Regions from separate parts of the Serratia sp. Nf2 genome, predicted to be linked through region 3. Evidence: predicted binding sites of a transcription regulator. Region 3 holds the regulator's gene; each other region holds the start of a gene.
What was found. Region 3 encodes PurR, which represses purine synthesis genes. Its sites were predicted from a motif close to CANGCAAACGTTTGCNTG; they were not measured.
Positions count from the first base shown of each region.

Region 1: the regulator PurR is predicted to act here: its motif matches at 4,769-4,786, upstream of serA (phosphoglycerate dehydrogenase).
Region 2: the regulator PurR is predicted to act here: its motif matches at 6,418-6,435, upstream of carA (glutamine-hydrolyzing carbamoyl-phosphate synthase small subunit).

Region 1 is NZ_PYTW01000011.1:179,451-189,246, reverse strand. It holds gene C9411_RS22170 (IclR family transcriptional regulator) at 360-1,178, shown strand; gene argO (arginine exporter ArgO) at 1,303-1,920, shown strand; gene C9411_RS22160 (oxidative stress defense protein) at 2,042-2,773, shown strand; gene C9411_RS22155 (LysR family transcriptional regulator ArgP) at 2,822-3,715, opposite strand; gene rpiA (ribose-5-phosphate isomerase RpiA) at 3,920-4,576, shown strand; gene serA (phosphoglycerate dehydrogenase) at 4,869-6,107, shown strand; gene C9411_RS22140 (5-formyltetrahydrofolate cyclo-ligase) at 6,156-6,764, opposite strand; RNA gene ssrS (6S RNA) at 6,817-6,999, opposite strand; gene zapA (cell division protein ZapA) at 7,040-7,369, opposite strand; gene C9411_RS22125 (YecA family protein) at 7,689-8,267, shown strand; gene pepP (Xaa-Pro aminopeptidase) at 8,323-9,639, shown strand; gene ubiH (2-octaprenyl-6-methoxyphenyl hydroxylase) at 9,641-9,796, shown strand, end outside.
Region 2 is NZ_PYTW01000002.1:404,646-414,441, forward strand. It holds gene ispH (4-hydroxy-3-methylbut-2-enyl diphosphate reductase) at 1-502, shown strand, start outside; gene C9411_RS06970 (LysR family transcriptional regulator) at 777-1,703, opposite strand; gene pvcA (L-tyrosine isonitrile synthase) at 1,895-2,860, shown strand; gene C9411_RS06980 (TauD/TfdA family dioxygenase) at 2,956-3,819, shown strand; gene C9411_RS06985 (glycosyltransferase) at 3,844-5,103, shown strand; gene dapB (4-hydroxy-tetrahydrodipicolinate reductase) at 5,367-6,188, shown strand; gene carA (glutamine-hydrolyzing carbamoyl-phosphate synthase small subunit) at 6,659-7,807, shown strand; gene carB (carbamoyl-phosphate synthase large subunit) at 7,824-9,796, shown strand, end outside.
Region 3 is NZ_PYTW01000003.1:137,715-147,510, forward strand. It holds gene eptA (phosphoethanolamine transferase EptA) at 1-591, shown strand, start outside; gene C9411_RS08430 (TetR/AcrR family transcriptional regulator) at 695-1,315, shown strand; gene C9411_RS08435 (alkene reductase) at 1,406-2,509, shown strand; gene gloA (lactoylglutathione lyase) at 2,847-3,254, shown strand; gene rnt (ribonuclease T) at 3,333-4,016, shown strand; gene C9411_RS08450 (Grx4 family monothiol glutaredoxin) at 4,084-4,431, opposite strand; gene C9411_RS08455 (C40 family peptidase) at 4,848-5,666, shown strand; gene sodB (superoxide dismutase [Fe]) at 5,866-6,444, shown strand; gene C9411_RS08465 (YnhF family membrane protein) at 6,506-6,595, opposite strand; gene purR (HTH-type transcriptional repressor PurR) at 6,920-7,945, shown strand; gene punR (DNA-binding transcriptional activator PunR) at 7,942-8,886, opposite strand; gene punC (purine nucleoside transporter PunC) at 9,010-9,796, shown strand, end outside.

The DNA of each region.
Region 1 (9,796 bases), on a different contig from region 3:
TGTTGCGCCCGAGCGAATATGCCGGGCAAATTAGCCAAACCGCTGGTGAGTATCTGGCCTTTAAATTTCAATATGCGAAATTCAATTTCAAAAATAATATGACGTTCGTTGCGCTAAATCAAAGGTGATGAAGTTTTAATTGTTTTTATTAAACAATGGGTTATTTTTTACTTTGCGGAAGTGTGACCGATGGCTCACTTCAATGCGGGGGAAATATTGCGGATTTTTGGCTCGCTGCGGACAATGAAACGGCGTTCCGTCTTCACCTGATGCGGGCCTTGGGGTAACATGCCCGGCAAAGAGCCTGCTGACTTCGCCGCAGCGCCGGTTGGCGGTTCGACACTGGAGAGATTTTCGCTATGAGCCTGAAAGCCGTCGACGAGAAAGATGACAAGAAAGACAAACCGCTGGGCAGCCAAAGCCTGTTCCGCGGTTTGCAGTTGATTGAGATCCTGAGCAATTTCCCCAACGGATGCCCACTGGCGCATCTGTCCGAGCTGGCCGGCATGAACAAGAGCACCGTGCATCGCCTGCTGCAGGGGTTGCACACCAGCGGCTATGTGACCCAGGCGCCGTCGCCGGGCAGCTACCGCCTGACCACCAAGTTCATTTCCATCGGCCAGAAGGCGCTGTCGTCACTCAATATCATTCACGTGGCCGCGCCGCATTTGGAACAGCTGAACCTGGAAGTGGGCGAGACGGTCAACTTCTCCAGCCGCGAAGACGACCACGTCATCCTGATCTACAAGCTGGAGCCGACCACCGGCATGATGCGCACCCGCGCCTATATCGGTCAGCATATGCCGCTGTACTGTTCGGCGATGGGGAAAATCTTCATGGCCTACGGCAACGACGATTACCCAGCCCACTACTGGCAGACCCATCAGCAGGAGATTCAGACGCTGACGCGCAATACCATCACCGAGCTGCCGAAGATGTATGAGGAACTGGCCGATATTCGTCAGCGCGGCATGGCGATGGATCGCGAAGAAAACGAGCTGGGGGTCTCCTGCGTGGCGGCGCCGGTGTTCGATATTCAACAGCGCGTGCCCTATGCGGTGTCTGTCTCGTTGCCGACCGCCAAGCTGCAGCAGATCGGCGTTAAAAGCCTGATTAAACCGGTGCTGGCTACCGCACAACGCATCTCGCAGGAGCTGGGGTTCGTCACGCCGATTTGAGTATTAGTTCCGCTGATGCGGGATTAGAAACATCAATTTCACCTAATGATCGCTTCCTCGTATGATGCGCGTGTTGACCGACACGCGCCCTTGTCCGGCGCCTTTTATCATTCGAGGAATCCCCATGTTAGCCGTCTTCTTGCAGGGTTTTGCCCTGAGCGCCGCCATGATCCTGCCGCTGGGCCCGCAGAACGTATTCGTGATGAATCAGGGCATTCGCCGCCAGTATCATTTGATGATCGCTTCGCTGTGCGCGTTGAGCGATATCGTGCTGATTTGCGCCGGGATTTTCGGCGGCAGCGCTTTGCTGACCCGCTCGCCGCTGCTGTTGGCGCTGGTCACCTGGGGCGGGGTGGCGTTTCTGCTGTGGTACGGGTGGGGTGCGTTCCGTTCCGCCTTGAGCCCGCAACCGGCGCAGGCCGCGGCGCAGGAGCTGGCGCAGAGCCGTTGGCGCCTCGTGGTCACCATGCTGGCGGTCACCTGGCTGAACCCACACGTTTATCTGGATACCTTTGTGGTGCTCGGCAGCCTGGGCGGGCAGCTGACGGCGGATGTGCGCTCCTGGTTCGCGCTCGGCGCGGTCAGCGCGTCGGCGGTGTGGTTCTTCGGGCTGGCGCTGCTGGCCTCCTGGCTGGCGCCATGGCTGAACACGCAGCGGGCGCAGCGCATCATCAACGCGCTGGTCGGGCTGGTGATGTGGGGCATCGCGCTGCAGCTGGCCTGGCAGGGGGCAAATTTATAAGAATTTGTCACTAATCCGAATTCAAAACGCCGCGCGATATGCTACGTTTGATGCCAGGAATCCGGCGGTTCTCACAGGGAAAAGCCGGCGATCAGAGACAGCCTGTCATTAAGGAGACACTGTGAAGCTAAAAGCATTGGCTATGGCCGCAATGGTCGGATTAGGGACGTTACCGATGGCGCTGCAGGCGGCTGAAGTGCCTGAAGGGCCACACGTCGTCACCTCCGGCACCGCCAGCGTGGACGCCACGCCGGATATCGCCACCCTGGCGATCGAAGTGAGCGTTTCCTCCAAAGACGCCGCCCAGGCGAAGAAGCAGGTGGACGAGCGCGTGGCGCAGTACTTTGATTTCCTGCAGAAAAACAACATTGAGAAGAAAGACATCAGCGCCGCCAACCTGCGCACCCAGCCGGAATACGATTACCTGAAAACCGGCGAGTCGGTGCTGAAGGGCTACCGGGCGGTGCGTCAGGTGCAGGTGACCCTGCGTCAGTTGGACAAGCTGAACGAGCTGCTGGACGGCGCGCTGAAATCCGGCCTGAACGAGATCCGCGCGGTGGAGCTGGGCGTCGCCAAGCCGGACGTGTATCGTGAGCAGGCGCGGCAAAAAGCGATCGAGAACGCGACTCAGCAGGCCGAATCCCTGGCCAAAGGCTTCCACGCCAAGCTGGGGCCGGTGTACAGCATTCGCTACCGGGTTGCCAACTACCAGCCGATGCCGGTGGCGCGGATGTATAAGGCGGCCGGCGCGGCGGCGGAAAGCGACGCGGCGCAAACCTATGAGCAGCAAAGCATTCACTTCGACGATCAGGTGGATGTGGTGTTCGAGCTGCAGCGCAACGCCGCGCAGTAAGGCTATCGTGTTGAAGAAAAGGTTCGCTGCGGCGAACCTTTTTTCGTTTTAATCCTGGCGCAGCACCTGATGACCGTGCTCCAGCAGCGCGTCGGTCACTTTGCGCATCATGCGGCTTTCCGGCGCGAAACGGTGCCAGTACAGCATGCGGCGCTGGTACAGCCCCGGCGTCAGATCGATCAGTTCACCGGATGCCAGCTCCTTTTCGATCTGCAGGTGTGGGATCATACAGCAGGTGGTGCCCTGGCGTGCCAGCTGCACGAAGGCTTCCGACGAGTTCACGATGTGGCAGGGCACGCTGCCCGGCGACAGATCGAAGTTCTGCTGCAGGAACGCCTGGTGCATGTCATCGAGATGGTCGAAGGCCACCGCCGGTGCTTTCAGCAGCGCGGAACGGGTGACGCCGCTCGGGAAGTAGCGCTCGGCGAAGCCGCGGGAGGCCACGAACAGGTAATCCAGCGCCCCCAGCCGATCCACCAGGCAGCTCGGCAGCGGCTGCGGCTGAATACTCACCGCGCCCACCACCTCACCGCGGCGGAGCCGCTCCTGGGTGCGGGTTTCATCTTCCACCTGCAGATTCAGGCGAATGGGGGAGTCCGCCAGCACCGGCTTCAGCGCCGGCAGCAGCCAGGTTGCCAGACTGTCGGCGTTGACCGCCAGCGACAGCAGCAGCGGCGTATCGACGCCGGTGTCGTTGCCCAGCCACTCTTCTTCCAGCAATTCCACCTGATGCAGCAGCGCGAGCAGCTTTTGCCCTTGTTCGGTGGGGCGCGGCGGCACGGTACGGACCAGCAGCGGTTGGCCGAACAGATTTTCCAGCTGTTTGATGCGTTGGGATACCGCCGATTGCGTGATACAGAGTTTTTGAGCGGCGCGCTCGAAGCCGCGCTCACGGATCACCGCGTCCAGCGCTTGCAGCGTACGATAGTCTGGGCGTTTCATCGGAAAGATATCCCTTAAATTAGAATGATACCGGCACTATGCCACATTTTGCGCACGGCGCAGGTGGAAAAATCACGCCCCTACCTCGCCGCCAAGCGGGCAAAAATGCGGGCTGCGGTAAATAAGTGTGATCCTGCCAGCGTGAAAAACAGCGTTTTACCCTATAATACGCACACGTTTTCGTACAGAGGCAAGGGACATATTATGACGCAGGATGAACTGAAAAAAGCGGTGGGCTGGGCGGCGCTGGAATACGTGACGCCGGGCACCATCGTCGGGGTCGGCACCGGTTCTACCGCCGCCCACTTTATTGACGCGCTGGGCTCCATCAAGCACCAGATCGAAGGCGCGGTGTCCAGCTCCGATGCCTCCACCGCCAAGCTGAAAAGCCTCGGCATCCCTGTGTTCGACAGCAACGAAGTGGACTCGCTCGATATCTACGTGGACGGCGCGGACGAAATCAACGGCCATATGCAGATGATCAAGGGTGGCGGCGCGGCGCTGACGCGCGAGAAAATCATCGCCGCCATCGCCAAGAAATTCATCTGCATCGTCGACGCCAGCAAGCAGGTGGACGTGCTGGGCAAGTTCCCGCTGCCGGTGGAAGTGATCCCGATGGCCCGCTCTTACGTGGCGCGTGAGCTGGTGAAACTCGGCGGCCTGCCGGAATATCGCCAGAACGTGGTGACCGACAACGGCAACGTGATCCTCGATGTGCATAACCTGAGCATCACCGACGCCATCGCGCTGGAGAACAAGATCAACGGCATCGCCGGCGTGGTGACCGTGGGATTGTTCGCCAACCGCGGCGCGGACGTGGCGCTGGTTGGCACCTCGGAAGGCGTGAAAGTGGTCAAATAAGCTTCTGCCGTCTGTGGCCCGGCAGTGCCGGGCCGCATAATTCTTCGGTTAAAATATCTTTTCTGAAAAACGGCAAATTTGGTGACTTATGTCACATTGTGAAACCTGACTCCCCAAAGCTTCTGCCGAAAACTTTCCCTATGGCATTTTCTGCCGTAAACCGCCATCAACGCTGCGCCTTGTCCTGCCGGGCAGGCAATCGTTTGTATTGCCGCCCGCGTTATTTTTGTTATGTTGGATGGGAGCTGTGTCGTCACAGCCGCTTCTGAAGTCTGAACATAGGGTCGGGTAAATGGCAAAAGTATCATTGGAGAAAGACAGGATTAAATTCCTGTTGGTGGAAGGGGTTCATCAGAGCACGGTCGATAACTTACGTGCCGCCGGTTATACCAACATCGAATACCATAAGGGTGCGTTAGACACCGAATCGTTGAAGGCATCCATCCGCGATGCGCACTTCGTCGGCATCCGATCGCGTACGCATCTGACCGAAGAAGTGTTCGCCGCCGCAGAGAAACTGGTGGCGGTGGGCTGCTTCTGCATCGGTACCAACCAGGTTGATCTGAAAGCGGCGACCAAACGCGGTATTCCGGTCTTCAACGCCCCCTTCTCCAATACCCGATCCGTGGCCGAAATGGTGCTGGGCGAGCTGCTGTTGATGCTGCGCGGCATTCCGGCCGCCAACGCCAAGGCGCACCGCGGCGTGTGGCACAAACTGGCCGTGGGCTCCTATGAGGCGCGCGGTAAAAAGCTGGGCATCATCGGCTACGGCCACATCGGCACCCAGCTGGGCATTCTGGCCGAAGGGCTGGGCATGAAGGTGTTCTTCTACGACATCGAGAACAAGCTGCCGTTGGGCAACGCGCAGCAGGTGCGCCATCTGTCCGATCTGCTCAATATGAGCGACGTGGTGACGCTGCACGTGCCGGAAACGCTGGCCACCAAGAACATGATGGGGGCGGAAGAGCTGGCGCTGATGAAACCGGGTGCCATTCTGATCAACGCCTCGCGTGGCACCGTGGTGGATATCCCTGCGCTGTGCGACGCGCTGGCCAGCAATCACCTGGCGGGCGCGGCGATCGATGTCTTCCCGGAAGAGCCGGCGACCAACAGCGATCCGTTCAACTCGCCGCTGTGTGAGTTCGATAACGTGCTGCTGACGCCGCACATCGGCGGTTCCACGCAGGAAGCGCAGGAGAACATCGGCGACGAAGTGGCCGGCAAGCTGGCGAAATACTCCGACAACGGATCGACTCTGTCTGCCGTCAACTTCCCGGAAGTGTCGCTGCCGGCGCATGGCCCGAACGCCAGCCGCCTGCTGCACATCCACGAAAACCGTCCGGGCGTGTTGACGCAGATTAACCAGATCTTCGCCGAAGAGGGGGTTAACATCGCCGCACAGTATCTGCAAACCGGGCCGGAAATCGGCTATGTGGTGATAGACATTGAAGCGGAAACCGCGCGCGCCGACGCCGCGCTGCAGCGCATGAAGGCTATCGACGGCACCATTCGCGCCCGTCTGCTGTTCTGATTCGGCGGCTCGCCGCAACGAAAAAGGCCGGAGCGATCCGGCCTTTTGTTATTTGGGCTCGTGCCACGCCCAGCTGCAGAGCGGGGTGAGGATTTCCGGCAGCGGGATATCCCAATGTTCGGTTGGCAGGTGCTCCACCTGCTGGCAATCATGGGCCAGGCCGATGGGATAGGGGCCGTCGCTCTGCCAGTTTTGCAGGGTGCGATCGTAAAAGCCGCCGCCCATGCCCAGACGCTGCCCGGTATGATCGAATGCCACCAGTGGCGTCAGCACGACGTCCAGCTTGCCCAGCGGCAACACCTGGCGCACATCGAGGCGCGGTTCGAGAATATTGAAGCGATTGCGCACCAGCGGCGTTTCCGGCGCATAGCGCAGGAACAGCAGGTGCCCCGGGCTGAACGGGTGCAGCACCGGCAGGTAAACCCGTTTGCTGAGGGTCCACAGTTGCTCGATCAGCGGCCTGGTGTCGAGTTCACCGTCAAACGACAAAAATACCGCAATGCTGTGCGCTGCCTGAATACGTGCGTGCGCGACGAGGCGTTCGGCTATCTTGTCTGCGGCAAAGTGTTGTTGGCCCGGCGTAAGCTCGCGCCGACGTTGGCGAATGAGTTGACGAATGGCTTGGCGCTGCTGCGCGAATTGGGGTTGAAAAGGCATCGTATCAGGCTTGCTCAGTGTGGCGTTCAGCACACATAAACCGCTGAGAAGGGGAATCTCCGAGATGCCGTCGCAGGCTGTAACCCTTGAACCCATGGTTCAAGGTGAACGTGCCGTCGCAATCTTAAGGCTTCTCGGCGCACCGAGCGTGCTCACCGATCGCGGAGCAACACATTCTGTTTGTACTAAATATCGGCTCAGGGGACTGGCCCGCTGGCGAACATCTCAGAGAAATTTTGTACTCGTTGCCGAAACTTTGATTTCAACAACTTAAGTTATTCGAATTGTGCATCCTGACGTTCAGAGATGCGACCTTGTTCAAGCAGCGCTTGTTCAATGGTCTGCTGCAGCATCCGTATGCGTTGTTCCATATTGGACGCATAGTCACGGGTTTTCAACCGTTCTTGAGCAAGTTCGTGACAGACGTTCAATGCCGCGATGAAAACCAGTTGCTCAGTATTGGAGACTCTAGTGCGAACTTTAAGATCTTGCAACCGTTGGTTAAGATCGTCCGCCGCCATATTCAACGCATCTTGTTGTTCTGGCGGGCAATTGACTCTTAACGAGCGGCCAAAAATTTGAATATCTACCGGTTGTGCAGACATGCCACCTTCCTGCCTAAATTTCGCGCCAGCCTTGTCCGCCCTGGCCGGGCCGTCAAAGCGGGCGCCACTATATATACCTCGGTACCAAGATACAACCCCTTTTTCAGTACCTGGTTGTAATCTACTGTGGCGCACATTGCCAGTCAAAAAAGGGTTTCAAAATGCGTATTTACCGCACTTTCGCCACCCGCCGGCGCAGTGTGAAACCTGCCACATCGCGATTATAACTAGCCACTGAGGTGTCGCGCTTATCTGGTATAGCGACGGACCTTGGTGGTAGCATAACACGAACTTATCCTGCCAACGATGACGAATGCGCATGTCTATACAGAATACATTTCCAAGTTACCAATCTTTGACCGTGGCCCTCAACCAGCAGTCGGTGGCGCTGACCGCGGCAGAAATGCACGGCCTGATCAGCGGCCTGTTGTGCGGCGGCAGCCGTGATGCCGGCTGGCAGGCGCTGGTGCACGATCTGACCAACGAAGGCGTCGCCTTCCCGCAGGCGCTCAGCCAACCGCTGCAACAGCTGTATGAAGTGACGCGTGAAACGCTGGAAGACGACGAATTCCTGTTCCAACTGATGCTGCCTGAAGGGGAGATCGTCAGTGTGTTTGACCGCGCCGACGCCCTGGGCGGTTGGGTCAACCACTTCCTGCTCGGGCTGGGGATGATGCAGCCGAAGCTGGCCCAGGTGAAAGACGAGGTCGGTGAAGCGATCGACGATCTGCGCAACATTGCGCAACTGGGCTACGACGAAGACGAAGATCAGGAAGAATTGGAACAGTCGCTGGAAGAAGTGGCGGAGTATGTGCGGGTCGCCGCCATCATGTGCCACGGCGAATTCACCCGTCACAAGCCAACGGCGCCGGAAAACATCAAACCGACGTTGCACTAAACGTCCTATCGCCCCTCCGCCGGCGGTGCGGATGGCATGATTTCAGGAGAAGGTAATGATTCAGCAGGAATTCAACAACCGCCGTCAGGCGCTGTTGGCGAAAATGGCGCCGGCCAGCGCGGCGGTTATTTTCTCTGCGCCGGAAACGACGCGCAGTGCAGATTCAGACTATCCCTATCGGCAGAACAGCGACTTTTGGTACCTGACCGGCTTCAATGAGCCGGAAGCGGTGCTGGTGCTGATCAAAAGCGACGAAACGCACAACCACAGCGTGCTGTTCAACCGGGTGCGCGATCTGACAGCGGAAATCTGGTTTGGCCGCCGCCTGGGGCAAGACGCCGCGCCGGCGAAGCTGGGCGTGGATCGCGCGCTGCCGTTCGATGAAATCAATGACCAGCTGCACCTGCTGCTCAACGGCCTGGATGTGGTTTACCACGCGCAGGGTGAATACGCCTACGCCGATCAGATCCTGTTCGGCGCGCTGGACAAGCTGCGCAAGGGGTTCCGCCAGAACCTGCAGGCGCCGGCCACCGTGACCGACTGGCGGCCGTGGCTGCACGACATGCGGTTGTTCAAGTCCCCGGAAGAGCTGGCGGTGATGCGCCGCGCCGGTGAGATCAGCGCGTTGGCGCATACCCGCGCGATGGAAAAATGCCGCCCGGGCATGTTCGAATACCAGCTGGAAGCGGAGATTCACCATGAATTCACCCGCCTCGGCGCTCGCTACCCGTCTTACAACACCATCGTCGGCAGCGGCGAAAACGGCTGCATCCTGCACTACACCGAGAACGAGAGCCAGATGCGCGACGGCGATCTGGTGCTGATCGATGCCGGCTGCGAGTATCAGGGGTATGCCGGCGACATTACCCGCACCTTCCCGGTCAACGGCAAGTTCAGCAAGCCGCAGCGCGCGGTGTACGACATCGTGCTGGCGTCGCTGCTGCGCGCTTTGGCATTGTTCAAACCCGGCACCAGCATCCGCGAAGTCAACGACGAAGTGGTGCGCATCATGGTGGTCGGGCTGGTGGAGCTGGGCGTATTGAAAGGTGAAGTCGACCAACTGATCGCCGAGCAGGCGCACCGGCAGTTCTTCATGCATGGGCTGAGCCACTGGCTGGGCCTCGACGTGCACGACGTCGGCCACTACGGCACGCCGAGCCGCGATCGGCTGCTGGAGCCGGGCATGGTGCTGACCGTGGAACCGGGGCTATACATCGCGCCGGATGCGGACGTGCCGGCGGAATACCGCGGCATCGGCATCCGCATCGAGGACGACATCGTGATCACCGCCGACGGCAACGAAAACCTGACCGCCACCGTGGTGAAAGACGCCGATGCCATCGAAGCGTTGATGGCGGCGGCAAGGTCATAAAATGAGCGTAATTATCGTTGGCGGCGGTATGGCGGGCGCGACGTTGGCGCTGGCTATCTCGTCGCTTACTCAGGGAAGGATTGCGGTGGATCTGGTCGAGGCGACTCGGCCGGGCGACCGCAGCCACCCGGGCTTTGACGCCCGCGCCATCGCATTG
Region 2 (9,796 bases), on a different contig from region 3:
GTGGAAGCTGCAGGTGAAAGACGAAAACAACCTGTGCTTCATGACGCAGACCACGCTGTCGGTTGATGATACCTCGGACGTGATCGACGCGCTGCGTCAGCGCTTCCCGAGCATTATCGGCCCGCGCAAGGATGATATTTGTTACGCCACCACCAACCGTCAGGAAGCGGTGCGTAACCTGGCCGGCGATGCGGACGTGGTGCTGGTGGTGGGGTCGAAGAACTCCTCCAACTCCAACCGTCTGGCGGAACTGGCGCAGCGCGTCGGCAAACCGGCTTATCTGATCGATTCGGCGGCGGATATTCAGGAAGGCTGGCTGAGCGAAGCGCGCAATATCGGCGTTACCGCCGGCGCCTCTGCGCCGGACGTGCTGGTGCAGGAGGTGATCTCTCGCCTGAAAGCGCTGGGGGGCCTGGACGTGCATGAAATCAGCGGGCGTGAAGAGAACATCGTGTTTGAAGTGCCTAAAGAGCTGCGCGTGGATGTTCGGCAGATAGACTGACATATGCCGGTGGATGACAACGGGGAGCTTAGGCTTCCCGTTTTTTTTGGAAAACGTGCCGCATAAAAAAATAACACTTCATGCATATTCAAATTTTCTGCTAACTAAAGTCAAATTTATTCTGAGTATTTGAAGTAACATCGGTGTGATTAATTATATAGGCTGGCGAAAAGTCATTAATAAGAATATCATTAGGCTGCAATCTAAATAGGGCCCAGTGTTGGCAAGGTGATTACAATAATTACAATAATAGATGTTGCAGATGTTTCTTATTTTATTCCTGCCGAATATGTTCTACGGCGGTTAATCCCTTCTCCTGCAAATAGAGTTTCATATGTTCCAGCAACCGTCTGACTTTTAATGGCTGGATCTCCCTGCGCGGCATAATGGCATAGCAATTAATTTCCGGTAACCGCCAATCGGGTAATATTTCAATCAATTCACCGCTGCGCAATTCACGTTCAACGTTGGCGAAGAAATTGCGAATGATACCCTTGCCGGTCAGCGCCAACTCCTTCATCGCCATACCGCTGTTGGTGAACAAACGCCCGGTCATGCGCATGCGGTGTTCACCGCCGTTGCGATGGATAAGACGGACAAACTGCGGGTTGCCGAGCGGCGTAAAGGTCACCCAGTGGTGATGGCTCAGCGCCTGCGGCGAATCCGGCACGCCGTGGTGTGCCAGGTAGGCCGGCGAGGCGCACAACACTTCGCGGCAACGCGCCAGCCGCGTGGAAACGTAGCTGGAGTCGGCCAGCACGCCGCCGCGTATCGCCAGATCGATGCGTTGCGCGATCAGGTCTATCTTCTCATCGTGGATCTCCAGCCGCAGCGTGAGCCGAGGATGCTCGTCGAGAAAGCTTTGCAGCGCCGGCACCAGATAGTGAGTGGCGAATTCGGTGGAGGTGGCGACGCGCAGTTCGCCGACCAGCTCGCCGCGCAATGCGGCGATCCGTTGTTGGCCACGTTCGGCGGCGTGGATCATCAGCAGGCAATCCTCATAAAAACACAATCCTGCTTCGGTCAGACTCAATGAACGCGTCGATCGCAGCAGTAATTGAATGCCCAGATGCTCCTCCAGCTGGCGAATATGTTGGCTGACGGCGGAGGTCGTCATGCCCAATTCTTTTGCCGCCATGCTGAATGCGCCGCAATCGACCACTTTTGAGAAAATGGCCATGCGTTTTAAAATATTGCTCATAGTTTGTTAAGCACAACTTAACCAAGATTGTGAATTATACGGGCTAATAATATAGCACCATCTCTTCTATATTGCCTGAAGCATATAAACGCCGGGCTGATTATTATTTTGCAGGGATTTTTTCTCTTTTTGATAAATCTTATTGCGCTTATCAATAATACACCCGCGCCACATCGCAACAGGAGCTCATTGTGGACAGCGCTCAGAAAGAAGAAATATCGTTAAAGATCCTACGTGAATTATTGCAATACCGCCGCCGTTTCCCCGGCGACGACACCTCGATCGCCGAAGAAGAGCGGCGGGTCACTCAGGTGCAATTGCCGCGCATTCGGGCATTCATCGAAAACGAGCAACGTATCGAATTCGTGCTGCCGGCCTTTCCCACCAAGTCGCCCAACACCAACAAGGTGATCGGTGCGGTGCCGGACATGGCGGAGCGGCTGTCGCTGATCTTCCTCAACTCGCTGTGCCAGCGCATTCAGCTCTATTACCCGCCGGGGGCGCATATCGTTATCTGCTCCGATGGCCACGTGTTCGGCGATCTGATCCGCGTCAGCGACGACGCGATCAACCACTATCAGCGTGAGATTGAAAGCCTGCTGCATGAAGTGGGCGCGACGCACCTGAGCGTGTTTAACCTCGGCGACGTCAAAGGCCTGGCGGAGCATACCGATGATTACGATCTGCTGCGCCGGCTGTTGGTGGAGGGCTACGCCGAATCGGAAGAGGCGATCAAGCAACAGCTGATGCAGGACGAACAGGGCCTCTTGCTGTACCGCGCCATCACGCGTTTCCTGTATGAAGACAGCCAACTGCCGGGCTACAGCGGTTCCAACGCCGCGCTGCAGAAAGACGCCAAGCAGCGCGCCTGCGGGGTGATCCAACGCAGCTGGGCCTGGGGCAACCTGCTGGCGCAGCATTTTCCGGCGGCGATCCGCCTGTCGATTCACCCGCAGCCGGTCGACAGCCTGAAAATGGGCATCCACATGATGCCGACCAAAGACGACTGGCTGACGCCGTGGCACGGTGTGGCGGCCAACGTGAACGGCCAGTTCGTGTTGATGAAGCGTAAAGACGCGCAGAGCCTGGACGGCGAACTGGTGGAAATCCGCGGCACGCCGAGCCATTACCTGATCGAACAACCGCAGGTGGCCTGAGGCCGCTGCGGGCTTTTGCCCCCGATATCCTGCGGGGGCTTTTTTGACGGCACGTTGCCGTGTGAGCAGCACATTCGATGCAAGGAGAATCACCGATGAACAACCAACCGCTTAATTGCCATATTCAACCGAATACCCCGTTTGGCGCGATCCTGACGCCGCAGCATCCGGGGCAAAAGATCGGCGAACTGCCGGTGGCGGCGCTGCGGGCGCTGGCGCAGGAACATCACTTGCTGGTGCTGCGTGGATTCGACTCCGGTTTCAGCGAGGCGGAAGTCCTGACTCGCTACGCCGAGCAGTGGGGCGAGATCATGATGTGGCCGTTCGGTGCGGTGCTGGACGTGAAGGAGCATCCGGACGCCAAAGATCATATTTTCGACAGCAGCTACGTCCCGCTGCATTGGGATGGCATGTATAAGCCGACCATCCCCGAGTTCCAGCTGTTCCACTGCGTGGCGGCGCCGTCGCAGGACGAAGGCGGGTGCACTACCTTCGTCGATACCACGCGGCTGTTGGCCAATGCGGACGAAGTGCTGCTGGATCAGTGGCTGTCGGTGTCGATCACCTACCGCATCAAGCAGGTGGTGCATTACGGCGGCGAAGTCTGTTCGCCACTGGTGGTGCAGCACCCGAACGGCAGGGGGTTGATCATGCGCTACAATGAACCGCCGACGGAGGGGAAAAAATTCCTCAATCAGCATGCGCTGGAATACCACGGCGTGCCGGAACAACAGCAGGAACAGTTCCATCACACTCTGCAGCAGCACCTGTACGATCCGCGTCACTATTATGCCCATCAGTGGCAGCAGGGCGACGTGGTGGTGGCGGACAACTTCTCGCTGCTGCACGGCCGTGAGGGTTTTACCGCCCGTTCCGCGCGTCATTTGCAGCGCGTGCATATTCAGAGCAACCCGGTGTGCGCCAATCTGGCGCTGAAGCCGGCCAACGCAGAAGCGTAAAGGAGCATTATGGCAAGGATACTGATGGCGGCGGTCGCCACTCCGGGGCACGTCTACCCGATGTTGGCTATCGCTCGCCACCTGATTACCCAAGGGCATCAGGTGCGAGTGATGACCGGCGCGCTGTTTCGCGAACGCGCTGAGGCGGCTGGGGCAAACTTCGTGCCATTCGACGCGCAGGTGGATTTCGATTATCGCCACCTGGAAGAGCACTTTCCGGCGCGCGCCGCGCTGCCGCCGGGCAATGCGCAGATGGCGCTGGCGCTGAAGGATTTCTTCGCCGCACCGATCCCGTTGCTGGATCGGCAACTGCGTGCGGCCATCGCTGCCGAAAAGACCGATCTGCTGATGGTGGAGAACTGCTTCTACGGCGTGCTGCCGCTGCTGCAGTCCGCCGAGCGGCCGCCGGTCTTCGGTATCGGCGTCACGCCGCTGTCGTATTCTTCGCGCGATGCTATTTTTTATGGCCCGCGTATCCCGCCGGCGCTGCTGCCGCAGGCGTTGACCCGTGAGCAGCTGGTGGATGAAGAAACGCGCGTGCTGCTCGATGAAGTACAGCAGAGCTTCGATGCGGCGCTGGTGCAGGCGGGCGGGCGGGCGCTGGATCGCCCGTTCACCGACGCGCTGATCGGCGACTGCGAGCGTTTCCTGCAGCTGGCTACCACGGCGCTGGAATATGAGCGTGACGATCTGCCGAGCGGCGTGCGCTTCGTCGGTCCGCTGCGCAGAGGCGGCCAGCCGGCGGCGGAAGAGACACTGTGGGAGGCGGACGATCGTCGGCCGCTGGTGATCGTGTCTCAGGGCACGCTGGCCAATGTCGATCTGCATCAGCTGATCGTGCCGACGCTGCAAGCGCTGGCGCATCTGCCGGTGCGGGTGCTGGCCACCACCGGCGGGCGGGCGACGGAAGGGCTGATGGACGCGCTGCCGGGCAATGCCAGAGTGCGGGAATTTATCTCCTTCGAACGCTGGCTGCCGGAGGCGGCGCTGCTGATCACCAACGGCGGTTACGGCTCGATCAACGCTGCGCTGGACAGCGGCGTGCCGCTGATCGTCGCCGGTACCGGTGAGGACAAGCTTGAGGCGGCCGCGCGCGTGGTGGCCGCCGGCTGCGGCATCAGTCTGCATACCAGCACACCGACCGCCGAACAGATCCTGGCGGCGGCGACGCGCATTCTGCAACAGCCGATCTATCGGCAACGCGCGGCGCTGGTGCGTGAGGATTATGCCCGCCACGACGCGCTGACGGCGATCGCCAACGAAGTGGCGGCCATTACCGCCTGACCTCGCCGTTCTCCTTTCCCCAGGCGCCGTTTTTGGCGCCTTTTTTATGCATTTTTTTGCCATGGAAACTGCATGATTATGTACAATCGTCGCAGGCCGCCAAATCGGTTGAATGTTAATCTCACGACAGCGCCGCTGATGAGAACGGAGGAATATCATAATTTTCTAATTATGAAATGAATCCTCTGGCGACGCTGAAGCGGGGCGGTTACCCTGAATCGATAGCCTAATGGGATAGGCGTCAAATCAAGAAGAGAGCAAGCATGAGTGATTCACAAATCCGCATTGCGATTGCGGGCGCCGGCGGCCGGATGGGCCGTCAGTTGATCCAGGCGGTGCAGCAGGCGGAAGGCGTGTTATTGGGGGCGGCGCTGTCGCGCCCTGGCTCCAGCCTGGTCGGCGTCGACGCCGGCGAACTGGCGGGCATTGGCGCGCTGGGTATCAAAGTGAGCGACAGTCTGGAGAAGGTGGCGAGCGAGTTCGATGTTTTGATCGACTTTACCCGCCCGGAGAGCACCCGGGGCTACCTGGATTTTTGCGTGGCGCACCACAAGGCGATGGTGATTGGCACAACCGGCTTCGATGACGCCGGCAAACAGGCGATCCGCGATGCGGCGCAGCATATCGGCATCGTGTTCGCCGCCAACTTCAGCGTCGGCGTCAACCTGGTGCTGAAATTGCTGGAGAAGGCCGCGCAGGTAATGGGCGACTATACCGATATCGAAATCGTCGAGGCGCACCACCGGCACAAAGTGGATGCGCCGTCGGGCACGGCGCTGGCCATGGGCGAAGCGATCGCCGGCGCGTTGGGGCGCGACCTGAAAAACTGCGCGGTCTATGCGCGCGAAGGCCATACCGGCGAACGCGATCCGAAAAGCATCGGCTTTGCCACCATTCGCGCCGGCGACATCGTCGGCGAACACACCGCGATGTTCGCCGACATCGGTGAACGGGTGGAAATCACCCATAAGGCCTCCAGCCGGATGACTTTTGCCAGCGGCGCGGTGCGCGCGGCTAGCTGGCTGCATAACCGGGATAAAGGTCTGTTTGATATGCGAGATGTGTTGAATCTTGACCAATTATAATTGATTTGCATACCATCGTGATGTGGTTGTATTGATCATAATGCTATGATAATCGGACAATAATTTTATTGTCCTTTTTTTTAACATGAAAAATGAGGCTTTGGTAAGACTTTGTTGTTTTGATTGTTATTTGTTGGTGTTTATCTTGCTGATCGTCCCGTTTTTATCCGCTGAGTCTCATTTTAGCGTCTTTTTGAGCCCATTCTGGCACCGTTTCCCATCATTCTTTCCCGCAACCGTTTTCCAGCCCCGGTTTTCTGTGTTTTTATCGCCGCTCAAGCCGCATGAACGCCGAGAACTGCAAAAATAAAACAAAAAACGGCAGTTTGGGTAGACAAGCCGAGCACTCATCATTAAAATGCGCCCAATTTGCCAAAAATTGGCCTCGCGGACGGTTTTTGCATTGATTTAGATCGCGATATCTGAATTAATATGCAAATATTGTGATTGATTATTCCTCGGAGGATGTTTTGATAAAGTCAGCGCTATTGGTTCTGGAAGACGGAACCCAATTCCACGGTCGGGCCATCGGGGCAGAGGGAACGGCAGTGGGGGAAGTGGTCTTCAATACGTCGATGACCGGTTATCAAGAAATCCTCACTGATCCTTCCTATTCCCGCCAGATCGTTACTCTTACTTATCCTCATATCGGCAATGTCGGCACCAATGCTTCCGACGAAGAATCCTCCGCAGTACACGCCCAAGGCCTCGTCATTCGTGACCTCCCGCTGATCGCCAGCAACTACCGCAACGAAGAAAGCCTGTCCGACTACCTCAAGCGTCACAACATCGTGGCGATCGCCGATATCGATACCCGTAAATTAACCCGCCTGCTGCGCGAGAAGGGCGCCCAGAACGGCTGCATCATCGCCGCCGACTCGCCGGACGCCGCGCTGGCCCTGGCCAAAGCGCAAGGTTTCCCGGGATTGAAGGGTATGGATCTGGCGAAAGAGGTCACCACCCAAGAGGCTTACAGCTGGCAGCAAGGCAGCTGGACGCTTGAAGGCGACCTGCCTGAAGCCAAAACCGCCGCGGAACTGCCGTTCCACGTGGTGGCTTACGACTACGGCGCCAAGCGCAACATCCTGCGCATGCTGGTGGATCGCGGCTGCCGCCTGACCGTGGTGCCGGCGCAGACCCCGGCCGACGAGGTGTTGAAAATGAATCCGGACGGCATCTTCCTGTCCAACGGCCCGGGCGACCCGGAGCCGTGCGACTATGCCATCGCCGCCATCAAACAGTTCCTGGAAACCGACATTCCGGTGTTCGGCATCTGCCTGGGCCACCAGTTGCTGGCGCTGGCCAGCGGGGCGAAAACCATGAAGATGAAGCTCGGCCACCACGGCGGCAACCACCCGGTGAAGGATCTGGACAACAACACCGTGATGATCACTGCGCAGAACCACGGCTTCGCCGTCGATGAAAACAACCTGCCGGCGAACCTGCGCGTCACGCACAAATCGCTGTTCGACCACACGGTGCAGGGCATTCACCGCACCGACAAAGCGGCGTTCAGCTTCCAGGGTCACCCGGAAGCCAGCCCTGGCCCGCACGATGCCGCGCCGCTGTTCGATCACTTTATCGAACTGATTGAGACTTACCGTTCTAACGCCAAATAATCAGGAGCAGTAAAAAATGCCAAAACGTACAGACATAAAAAGCATCCTGATCCTCGGCGCTGGCCCGATCGTTATCGGCCAGGCGTGTGAGTTCGACTACTCGGGTGCCCAGGCGTGTAAAGCGCTGCGCGAAGAGGGTTACCGCGTCATTCTGGTCAACTCCAACCCGGCGACCATCATGACCGACCCGGAAATGGCCGACGCGACCTACATCGAGCCGATCCATTGGGAAGTGGTGCGCAAGATCATCGAAAAAGAGCGCCCGGATGCGGTGCTGCCGACCATGGGCGGCCAGACGGCGCTGAACTGCGCGCTGGAGCTGGAGCGTCAGGGCGTGCTGGCCGAGTTCGGCGTTACCATGATCGGCGCGACCGCCGATGCGATCGACAAGGCCGAAGACCGTCGCCGTTTCGACGTGGCGATGAAGAAAATCGGTCTGGACACCGCGCGTTCCGGCATCGCGCACACCATGGAAGAAGCGCTGGCGGTAGCCGCTGACGTCGGCTTCCCGTGCATCATCCGCCCTTCCTTTACCATGGGCGGCACAGGCGGCGGCATCGCCTACAACCGCGAAGAGTTCGAAGAGATCTGCGAACGCGGCCTCGACCTGTCACCGACCAACGAGCTGCTGATCGATGAATCGTTGATCGGTTGGAAAGAGTACGAGATGGAGGTGGTGCGCGATAAGAACGACAACTGCATCATCGTCTGCTCCATCGAAAACTTCGACGCCATGGGCATCCACACCGGCGACTCGATCACCGTCGCACCGGCGCAGACCCTGACCGACAAGGAATACCAAATCATGCGCAACGCCTCGATGGCGGTGCTGCGTGAGATCGGCGTCGAAACCGGCGGCTCCAACGTGCAGTTCTCGGTCAACCCGAAAACCGGCCGCCTGATCGTTATCGAAATGAACCCGCGCGTGTCGCGCTCTTCGGCGCTGGCGTCGAAAGCCACCGGCTTCCCTATCGCCAAGATCGCCGCCAAGCTGGCGGTGGGCTACACCCTCGATGAGCTGATGAACGACATCACCGGCGGCCGCACCCCGGCATCGTTCGAACCGTCCATCGACTACGTCGTGACCAAGATCCCGCGCTTCAACTTCGAGAAGTTCGCCGGCGCCAACGACCGCCTGACCACCCAGATGAAGTCGGTCGGCGAAGTGATGGCCATCGGCCGCACCCAGCAGGAGTCGCTGCAAAAAGCGCTGCGCGGTCTGGAAGTGGGCGCCACCGGCTTCGATCCGAAAGTGAGCCTGGACGATCCGGAAGCGCTGACCAAGATCCGCCGCGAGCTGAAAGACGCCGGCTCTGACCGCATCTGGTATATCGCCGACGCCTTCCGCGCCGGGCTGTCGGTTGACGGCGTCTTTAACCTGACCAACGTCGACCGCTGGTTCCTGGTGCAGATTGAAGAACTGGTGCGCCTGGAAGAGCAGGTGGCCGAAGCGGGCATCAACGGCCTGGACAAAGCGTTCCTGCGCACCCTGAAGCGCAAGGGCTTCGCCGATGCGCGTCTGGCCAAGCTGGCCGGCGTCGCCGAGAGCGAAATTCGCAAGCTGCGCCACAGCCACGGCCTGCATCCGGTGTACAAGCGTGTGGATACCTGCGCGGCGGAATTCGCCACCGACACCGCCTACATGTACTCCACCTATGAAGAAGAGTGCGAGTCCAACCCGACCAACGACCGGCCGAAAGTGATGGTGTTGGGCGGCGGGCCGAACCGTATCGGCCAGGGCATCGAGTTCGACTACTGCTGCGTGCACGCCTCGCTGGCGCTGCGCGAAGACGGCTACGAGACCATCATGGTCAACTGCAACCCGGAAACCGTCTCCACCGACTACGACACCTCCGACCGCCTGTACTTCGAGCCGGTAACGCTGGAAGACGTGCTGGAGATCGTGCGCATCGAGAAGCCGAAGGGCGTGATCGTGCAGTACGGCGGCCAGACCCCGCTGAAGCTGGCGCGCGAGCTGGAAGCCGCGGG
Region 3 (9,796 bases):
GACGGCGAGGTTTGTATGGATAACGTGCTGCTGTACAAGCTGAACGACTATATCAATAGCCTGAAAGACGACGGCGTGATCGTGCTGCACCAGATGGGTAGCCACGGTCCGGCTTACTACCGCCGCAGCACCCCGGCGTTCCAGGCGTTTTCGCCGACCTGCAACAGCAATCAGATCCAGGATTGCAGCCATGAACAGCTGGTGAACACCTACGACAACTCCATCCTGTATACTGACGCGATGCTCGATGCCACTATCAAGCTGCTGCGGCAGTATGACGACCGGTTCAATACCGCGCTGGTCTATTTGTCCGATCACGGCGAATCGCTGGGGGAAAACGGCATGTATCTGCACGGCACGCCTTATGTCTTCGCGCCAAGCCAACAAACGCACGTGCCTTTCCTGATGTGGATGTCGGCCGACTATCAGCGCAACTTCGGCGTCGATCGCCAGTGCCTGAATACGCTGGCGGAAAAGGACGACGTGTCGCAGGACAACCTGTTCCACACCCTGCTGGGTATGCTGAACGTGCAGAGCCGCGAATATCAATCCCAGCTGGATATCCTGCAGCGTTGTCGCAACGCGGCGTAAGCGCTTAACTTCCGCGTGCCGCTGGGGCACAATAGTTTGTAGACCACCGGCGTTTTGTGCGCCGGTTTTTTTATTCCCATTGACCTAGACCAATCGGTCTATTATGCTCGGCACCATGATGACCAAATCAACGCATTGCAACGTGGACACACGTGAACATCTGCTCGCCACCGGCGAAACCCTCAGCCTGCGTCTGGGCTTTACCGGCATGGGGCTGAGCGAACTGCTGGCCACTGCGGGCGTGCCGAAAGGCTCGTTCTACCACTATTTTCGCTCGAAGGAAGTCTTCGGCGAAGCGATGCTGCAACGCTATTTCGCCCATTATGATGCAGAAATGCAGGCGCTATTTGCCGACAGACGCGGCGATGCCCGCCACCAGCTGCTCGGCTATTACGCTCAGGCCATCAGCTACCACTGCCGCAGCGAATGCCACAACGCCTGCCTGGCGGTGAAGCTTTCCGCCGAGGTGAGCGATCTGTCGGAACCGATGCGCCATGCGCTGGAAACGGGCACCGCTCGCGTGATCGGCCACCTGCAGGAGGCCATCGAGCGCGGTATCGCCGAGGGCTCGCTGTCGGTGGCCATGAGCCCCGCGGCGACCGCAGAAACGCTGTATTCACTGTGGCTCGGTGCCTCGCTGCGCGCCAAGATACGTCACTCGTTGGCACCGCTGACCAGCGCGCTGGAAAGCATCGAGTTGCTGCTGCGCCCGCCGCAACCGTAACGGTAACAATTTCTTTTTATTGAAAAATGCAGTTCGTGGTTTTTTATCGCCCATTACTAGACGACCGGTCTATTAAATACAGGATGCACTATGAAGACTGAAAAATTGCTCTCTCCGCTGAAGGTTGGCGCCATCACCCTGCCCAACCGCGTGTTTATGGCTCCGCTGACGCGTCTGCGCAGCATCGAGCCGGGCGACATTCCTACGCCGCTGATGGCGGAATATTACGCACAGCGCGCCGGCGCCGGCCTGATTGTGACCGAAGCGACCCAGGTTTCCTTCCAGGCGAAAGGCTACGCCGGCGCACCGGGGTTGCATACCCCGGAGCAGATCGCCGCATGGAAAAACATCACGCAGGCAGTGCATGATAAAAACGGCCATATCGCCGTACAGCTGTGGCACGTAGGCCGCATCTCCCACGCCAGTCTGCAGCCGGGCGGGCAAGCACCGGTCGCGCCTTCGGCAATCAACGCCGAAACTCGTACCACCGTGCGTGATGAAACCGGCGCCTGGGTGCGCGTACCGACCTCCACGCCGCGTGCACTCGAAACCAGCGAGATCCCGGGCATCGTCAACGATTTCCGCCAGGCGACCGCCAACGCACGGGAAGCCGGCTTCGACTTCATCGAACTGCATGCGGCCCACGGCTATCTGCTGCACCAGTTCATGTCACCCGCTTCCAACCAGCGTACCGATCAATACGGTGGCAGCATTGAGAACCGCACCCGCCTGACGCTGGAAGTGGTCGACGCCACCATCGCCGAATGGGGTTCCGAGCACATCGGTATTCGTATCTCGCCGCTGGGGCCATTCAATGGGCTGGACAACGGTGAAGATCAGGAAGAAGCGGCGCTGTATCTGGTGGAAGAGTTGAATAAGCGCAACATCGCCTACTTGCACATCTCCGAACCGGACTGGGCCGGCGGCAAACCGTATTCCGACGCCTTCCGCGATTCGGTACGCGCCCACTTTAAAGGGGTGATCGTCGGCGCCGGCGCCTACACCGCCGAAAAAGCCGAAGCGTTGATCGAAAAAGGCTTCATCGACGCGGTGGCCTTCGGCCGCAGCTACATCGCCAACCCGGATCTGGTCGAGCGCTTCCGCCAGCATGCGCCGCTGAACGAGCCTAAGCCGGAAAGCTTCTACGGCGGCGGCGCCGAAGGCTATACCGACTATCCGTTTCTGGCGAAGTAACCCGTTCTGACCCCCAACGGCCACGCAACCGCATGGCCGTTTTTTATGCGCCGCGCACAAAAAGGCCCGCACAAGGCGGGCCGGGGTTCCCTGGTGTTGATCTCTATTGCCGTTCGATTTTTACACGATTGCCGCTGGAATAGATAATTGATTGTGCAGATCAATTACTCTGTATCGATCGGTACGCTCGATCAATATTTAGACACCACCGTCGCGAGATCGGCAAGTGACATCGTCACTTACTCGTCACGTTGAATTCCCTTGCGGGACAAGGCTATACTCGCTTGTGCTTCAATCCACCCGCCGTCTGCCACGGCACAGTCAATTCAGAGGAATTATGCGCTTACTCCATACCATGATCCGCGTCGGTGACCTGCAACGCGCCATCGACTTCTACACCAAGGTATTAGGCATGCGCCTGCTGCGCACCAGCGAAAACCCAGAGTACAAATACTCGCTGGCTTTCGTCGGCTATACGGAAGAGAGCGAAGGCGCGGTTATCGAACTGACCTATAACTGGGGCACCGACAGCTACGACATGGGCACCGCCTTTGGCCACCTGGCGCTGGGCGTGGACGACGTTGCCGCCACCTGCGACAGCATCCGCCGCGCAGGCGGCAAGGTCACCCGCGAAGCCGGCCCGGTGAAAGGCGGCACCACGGTCATCGCCTTCGTCGAAGATCCGGACGGCTACAAAATCGAGCTGATCGAAAACAAACACGCCGGTCAGGGCCTCGGCCACTAACCCCCCCCTTCAGGGCGCGCTGCGCCCTGCTGATTCTCCGCGCGATAGCGCCTGCAACCGGGCGCAAAATTTGCCATAATGCGCGCTGCATTCGATGAAGATAAGAAACTGATGGCCGAAAAAAGTGATCTTAACGCCCTGAGTGGTCGTTTTCGTGGGTTTTATCCCGTAGTAATAGATGTTGAAACCGCCGGCTTCAACGCCAATACCGATGCGTTGCTGGAGATCGCCGCCGTCACGCTGAAAATGGATGAAGATGGCTGGCTGCAGCGGGACGAGACCCTGCACTTCCACGTGGAGCCTTTCGAGGGCGCCAACCTGCAGCCGGAAGCGCTGGCGTTTAACGGCATCGATCCGCACAATCCGCTGCGCGGCGCGGTCAGCGAATATGACGCGCTGCACGCCATTTTCAAAGCGGTGCGCAAAGGGCTCAAGGATCGCGGTTGCAACCGGGCCATTATCGTGGCACACAACGCCAACTTCGATCACAGCTTCCTGATGGCCGCAGCCGAACGCGCCGGCCTGAAGCGCAACCCGTTCCATCCGTTCGCCACCTTCGACACCGCCGCGCTGAGCGGCCTGGTGCTGGGACAAACGGTGTTGGCGAAAGCCTGTATCGCCGCCGGCATGCCGTTCGACAGCAGCCAGGCGCACTCTGCGCTGTACGACACCGAGCAAACCGCCCTGCTGTTTTGCGAGCTGGTTAACCGCTGGAAACGTCTCGGCGGCTGGCCGCTGCCCGTCGCCGATCTCGCCGAGTAAACCAACAAAAAAGGCGGCCCAGTTTGCACTGGCGCCGCCCGTTACGCGATAACCGCAAGCCTGTCGATTAAGACTGCTGGTCTTCCTGCGCTTTATACTTTTCTGCCGTTTCTTTGATCAGCTGCTGCAGTTCGCCGCGCTGATACATCTCGATGATGATATCGCAACCGCCGACCAGCTCACCGTCTACCCACAGCTGCGGGAACGTTGGCCAGTTGGCGTATTTTGGCAGCTCGGCGCGAATGTCCGGGTTTTGCAGAATGTCCACGTAGGCGAAACGTTCGCCGCAGGCGGACAGCGCTTGCACAGCCTGTGCGGAGAAGCCGCAGCTCGGCAGCTTTGGCGAACCTTTCATGTACAGCAGAATCGGGTTTTCAGCGATCTGGTGCTGAATTTTTTCAAGTGTCGTCGTCATTTATTGCTTCCTCAAGCCACATTTCATGGCTACAACATGCATCACGCGGGCTATTGTAGCGGCTGGAACAGTCGCAAGAAAACGCCATCTTTTGAAAGGATATTCGCCCGCTACCGATCGCGTTTCACCGGCCACGTCATTCCGGTCAAAACATACGTTGAGAATAACATTTTTAATCCGACCATTTCACTAATATATTGCTTGGCGATGACGACGGGGATTAATTATATCCAAAGCCACCCGGCGGTGCTTTTTTATACACCAACAGACTGATTTTGAACCAAAAAAAATGTCATTAACGTTTTCTCACAATATGGATTATTATTTATGAGTTCTTCGCTGTTTTATATGGCGAAATTCGGGAATACTGTAACTCTTTCGATATCCGCTTCGGGGCCAAGGTTGGTGACGTCGACATGCGTTTAATTCTTACGCTCTTTGCGCTGCTGTTTACGCAGCTCTTCTTCAATTTGGCGCACGCTGCGCCACAGGCGCGTGTTGCCGCCGAGCAGCGTAAAAGCCATGCTAATGAAGCGCGGCCCGATGACCGCAGAAAAAAGAAAGCGGACAAAGCCGCTAAAAAAGCCAAAGTGACGGCCCCTGCGAAAAAAACCAAGACCGCCAAGGCGAAAAGCGAGAAAAGCGCGAAAAAGATCGCCAGCGCCAAACCCAAGGCCAAAGCACAGAAAACCGCCAAGATTAAAGTCACCCCGCCGAAAAAGGGCTATAAAAAAGGCTATGGTCGCCACCGCGAAGCCGGTATGGCCACCGCCAAACTGGCGCGTGACGAAAAGCCGTTAAAACTCAGCCCGGCGCACAAAAAACGCTACCAGCATGCCAAGCAGACCGCGATGGCCAAGCTGATGGATCAGATGGGCAAGCCTTATCGCTGGGGCGGCAGTTCGCCGCGCACCGGTTTCGACTGCAGCGGCCTTATCTATTACGCCTATAAAGACGTGGTGAAAATCAAAATGCCGCGCACCGCCAACGAAATGTATCACCTGCGCGACGCGGCGCCGATCAAGAAAAGCGAACTGGAAAGCGGCGATCTGGTGTTCTTCCGCATCAACAACCGCGGCGTGGCGGACCATGTTGGCGTCTACCTGGGCAACGGCAAATTCATCCAGTCGCCGCGCACCGGCGAAGAGATCCGCATCAGCCAGCTCGACAATGACTATTGGCAGAACCACTACATCGGCGCACGCCGCGTAGTGACGCCGAAAACCATTCGTTAATGCCCTGCTCTGCGCGGTTGCGGCCTGGGTCGCAACCGCCTGTTCAAGCTCTCGCCCATCGCACCACCCCACGCGCATTTCTCGCTTTTCTTCCTGTTTTTTATGATGAAAATTGTTAAGATTGAAAGACCACAATAAAAAACGGCCCATATGACTCTCGCCCCGGCGGGAAGCGAATGGCGCTGTAAAGGAGGAAGCAATGTCGTTTGAATTACCTGCATTACCGTATGAGAAAAACGCGCTCGAGCCGCACATCTCCGCCGAGACCCTGGAATACCACTACGGCAAACACCACAACACCTACGTGGTTAACCTGAACAACCTGGTGAAAGGCAGCGAATTCGAGGGCAAATCGCTCGAAGAGATCATCAAGACCTCTGACGGCGGCGTCTTCAACAACGCCGCGCAGGTGTGGAACCACACCTTCTACTGGCACTGCCTGTCGCCACAGGGCGGCGGTGAACCGCAGGGCGAACTGGCGGTGGCGATCGTCAAATCCTTCGGCTCCTTCGCTGCGTTCAAAGAGCAGTTCACCGATGCCGCAGTGAAAAACTTCGGTGCCGGCTGGACCTGGCTGGTGAAAAAACCGGACGGCGCGCTGGCGATCGTCAACACCTCCAACGCGGCCACCCCGCTGACCGGTGAAGACAAACCGCTGCTGACCGTTGACGTGTGGGAACACGCGTATTACATCGATTACCGCAATGCGCGTCCAAAATACCTGGAAAACTTCTGGGCGTTGGTCAACTGGACCTTCGCCGCGGAAAACCTAGCGTAAGCGCAGGTTCTGAGGTGATGAGGCGCAGCCAGGCTGCGCCTTTTTTATAACCGGGGGTAAATCAGTTCAACGCGGCAACGAAGCTGAAAGCGATAATGACCGCCAACGCGCAGACGGTGGTGAACAGCGACATCTTCAATTCGGTATCCATGACAACTCCTTTAAAATGGGCTTTCCTAAGGATAAAAGGCGCACAATTAGTACGTCAAATCATTTTCCCACAGTTCGCCGATAAAATCTTGTTATCATTTCCCGGTTTATAATCTCGATTACCTCTTCCACTTTTGTTCAATATGCGACAAAATTCGCAGTTCACAACTGCGTACCGGCATCCATGCCCCTCCTGATTAAGCGCTGAAGACTTCAACACACTAAAAACTCAGTTTTCGCTTCTCTGGAGAAGGATCTACGTAGGCAAACGATTAACATCACACTTACATGCTGTAAACATGTGAGTTCAGGAGTCATTCCTTACATGGCAACGATTAAAGATGTGGCCAAACGCGCGGGCGTTTCCACCACCACCGTTTCGCACGTCATCAATAAGACTCGTTTCGTCGCCGAAGAGACCAAAGCGGCCGTGTGGGCCGCCATCAAAGAACTGCACTACTCGCCGAGCGCCGTGGCGCGCAGCCTGAAAGTCAATCACACCAAGTCGATCGGCCTGCTGGCCACCTCGAGCGAAGCGCCCTACTTTGCCGAAGTGATCGAGGCGGTGGAAAACAGCTGCTACAGCAAGGGCTACACCCTGATCCTGTGCAACTCACACAATAATATGGATAAGCAGCGCGCCTATCTGGCGATGCTGGCGCAAAAACGCGTCGACGGCCTGCTGGTCATGTGCTCCGAGTACCCCGATCAGCTGCTGGGCATGCTGGAAGACTACCGTAATATCCCGATGGTGGTGATGGACTGGGGCGCTGCGCGCGGCGACTTCACCGATACCATCATCGATAACGCGTTCGAAGGCGGCTATCTGGCCGGCCGTTACCTGATCGAGCGCGGCCACCGCGATATCGGCGCCATTCCGGGCCAGCTGTCGCGCAACACCGGCGGCGGCCGTCATCAGGGCTTTATGAAGGCGCTGCAGGAAGCGCATATCGACATCCGCGAAGAGTGGATCGTCCAGGGTGACTTTGAGCCGGAGTCCGGCTACAAGGCGATGCACCAAATCCTGTCGCAAAAACAGCGGCCGACCGCGGTATTCTGCGGCGGCGACATCATGGCGATGGGCGCCATCTGCGCGGCCGACGAGCTGGGGCTGCGGGTGCCACAGGATATTTCTGTGATCGGCTATGACAACGTGCGCAACGCCCGCTACTTCACCCCGGCGCTGACTACCATTCACCAGCCGAAAGAGCGTCTGGGCGAAATGGCCTTCACCATGCTGCTGGATCGCATTATCAGCAAACGCGAAGAGTCGCAGGTGATCGAAGTGCATCCGAAGCTGATCGAACGCCGCTCGGTCGCCGACGGCCCGTTCATCGACTACCGCCGCTAATCCCCCGCGCCGGAAGCCTGCGCGGCTTCCGGTTCCACCTCGCTCAGCCACTCCTGATTCAGCGTTTCCCCATCGCCCAGATACGCCAGCAGCCAGCTCATCGCCGGTGACGGTTTATCCTGCTGCCAGGTCAGGCAGCAAGGGCTGGCAGGAAACGGCTGCTGCAGCTGCAACGCCTTCAACTCACCGCGCTGCACCCGCGGCAGCGCCCGATGCGCCGGCATCATGCCGACGCACAGCCCGGCGCACAAACAGTCGAGCGCCGAAGTCCAGTCCGGCACCACCAGCCGCCGCTGGTTATCCAGCGTCCAGGTGACGCGCTTGGGCAGATTGCGCGAGGTGTCCTCCAGGCAAAGCGAAGGATACGGCCGCAGCTGATCGTCATTCAGCGGCCCCGTCAACTGCGCCAGCGGATGTTGCGGGCTGACCACGCACAGCCAGTTCATATAGCCCATGTCGCGGAAGGCGAAGCCGCCGCCGACCGGCACCGCACGGGTGGCACCGATCGCCATATCCGCCCTGCCGTCCACCAAGGCATCCCACACGCCGTTGAACACCTCGGGTTGCAGCATCAATTCGACGTCGGGGAAATGACGGTAGAAATCCAGCACCAGTTGGCGGCTGCGCTGCGGTTTGACGATGATGTCGACCGCGATATTCAGCTGGCCGCGCCACCCGTTAGCCACCTGCTGACAGTGGCGGCGAGTGTCGAGCATTTTTTTGATAACAACTCGCGCATCCTTGATAAACAACGCGCCGGCCGGCGTCAACTCCACGTCGCGGTGACGCCGCTCAAACAGCGGCACCGCCAGCCATTGCTCCAGCTGCCGTACGGTATAGCTCACCGCCGACGGCACCCGGTGCAGCTCCTGCGCCGCCGCGCTGAAACTGCCGGTACGCGCCACTGCGTCGACCACTTCAAGAGAATATTCAGACCACATCGCTTTGCCTTCAATTTTTTTAACAGCACTTTGCAAATATTACCGTTTCACAAGCAGAGATCCAGCCGGATACACTGGCCGGCGCTAAAAACCTGCGACACTAAAATATTAACGAGAAATACCATGCGAAATTCCTTTGGCTTTATGTTCTACCTCGCCGGCCTGAGCATGCTGGGTTATCTGGCGACCGATATGTACCTCCCCGCCTTCGGCGCCATGCGGGAGGAACTGCAAATTTCCGCCGGCGCGGTGAGCGCCAGCCTGAGCATCTTCCTGGCCGGCTTCGCCTTCGCGCAGCTGCTGTGGGGGCCGCTCTCCGACCGCCTGGGCCGCAAACCGGTATTATTGATCGGCCTGACGCTGTTCGCCCTCGGCTGCCTGGGCATGCTGTGGGTAGAGAACGCCGTGCAGCTCTGGATCCTGCGCTTTATTCAGGCCGTCGGCGTCTGTTCCGCCGCCGCCATCTGGCAAGCGCTGGTGGTCGACCGCTATCGCGAAGGCCAGGCCAACCGCGTATTCGCCACCATCATGCCGCTGGTCGCGCTGTCGCCGGCGCTGGCGCCGCTGCTGGGCGCCTGGCTGTTGAACCACGCCAGCTGGCGCGCGATCTTCGCCGTGCTGCTGGCCATCACCGTACTGCTGCTGCTACCGACGCTGATGCTCAAAGAGCGCGCCAAAACGCAGCCCACCGCCGAGGCGCCAAAAAACGGCGTCAGCTTCTGGCGACTGTTGAAATCCCCGGTGTTCAGCGGCAACGTCGCCATGTATGCCGCCTGCTCGGCAGGCTTCTTCGCCTGGCTGACCGGCTCGCCGTTCATCCTCGGTGATATGGGCTATGGCCCGAGCGACATCGGTCTGAGCTATGTGCCGCAGACGCTGGCTTTCCTGCTGGGGGGCTATGGCTGCCGTG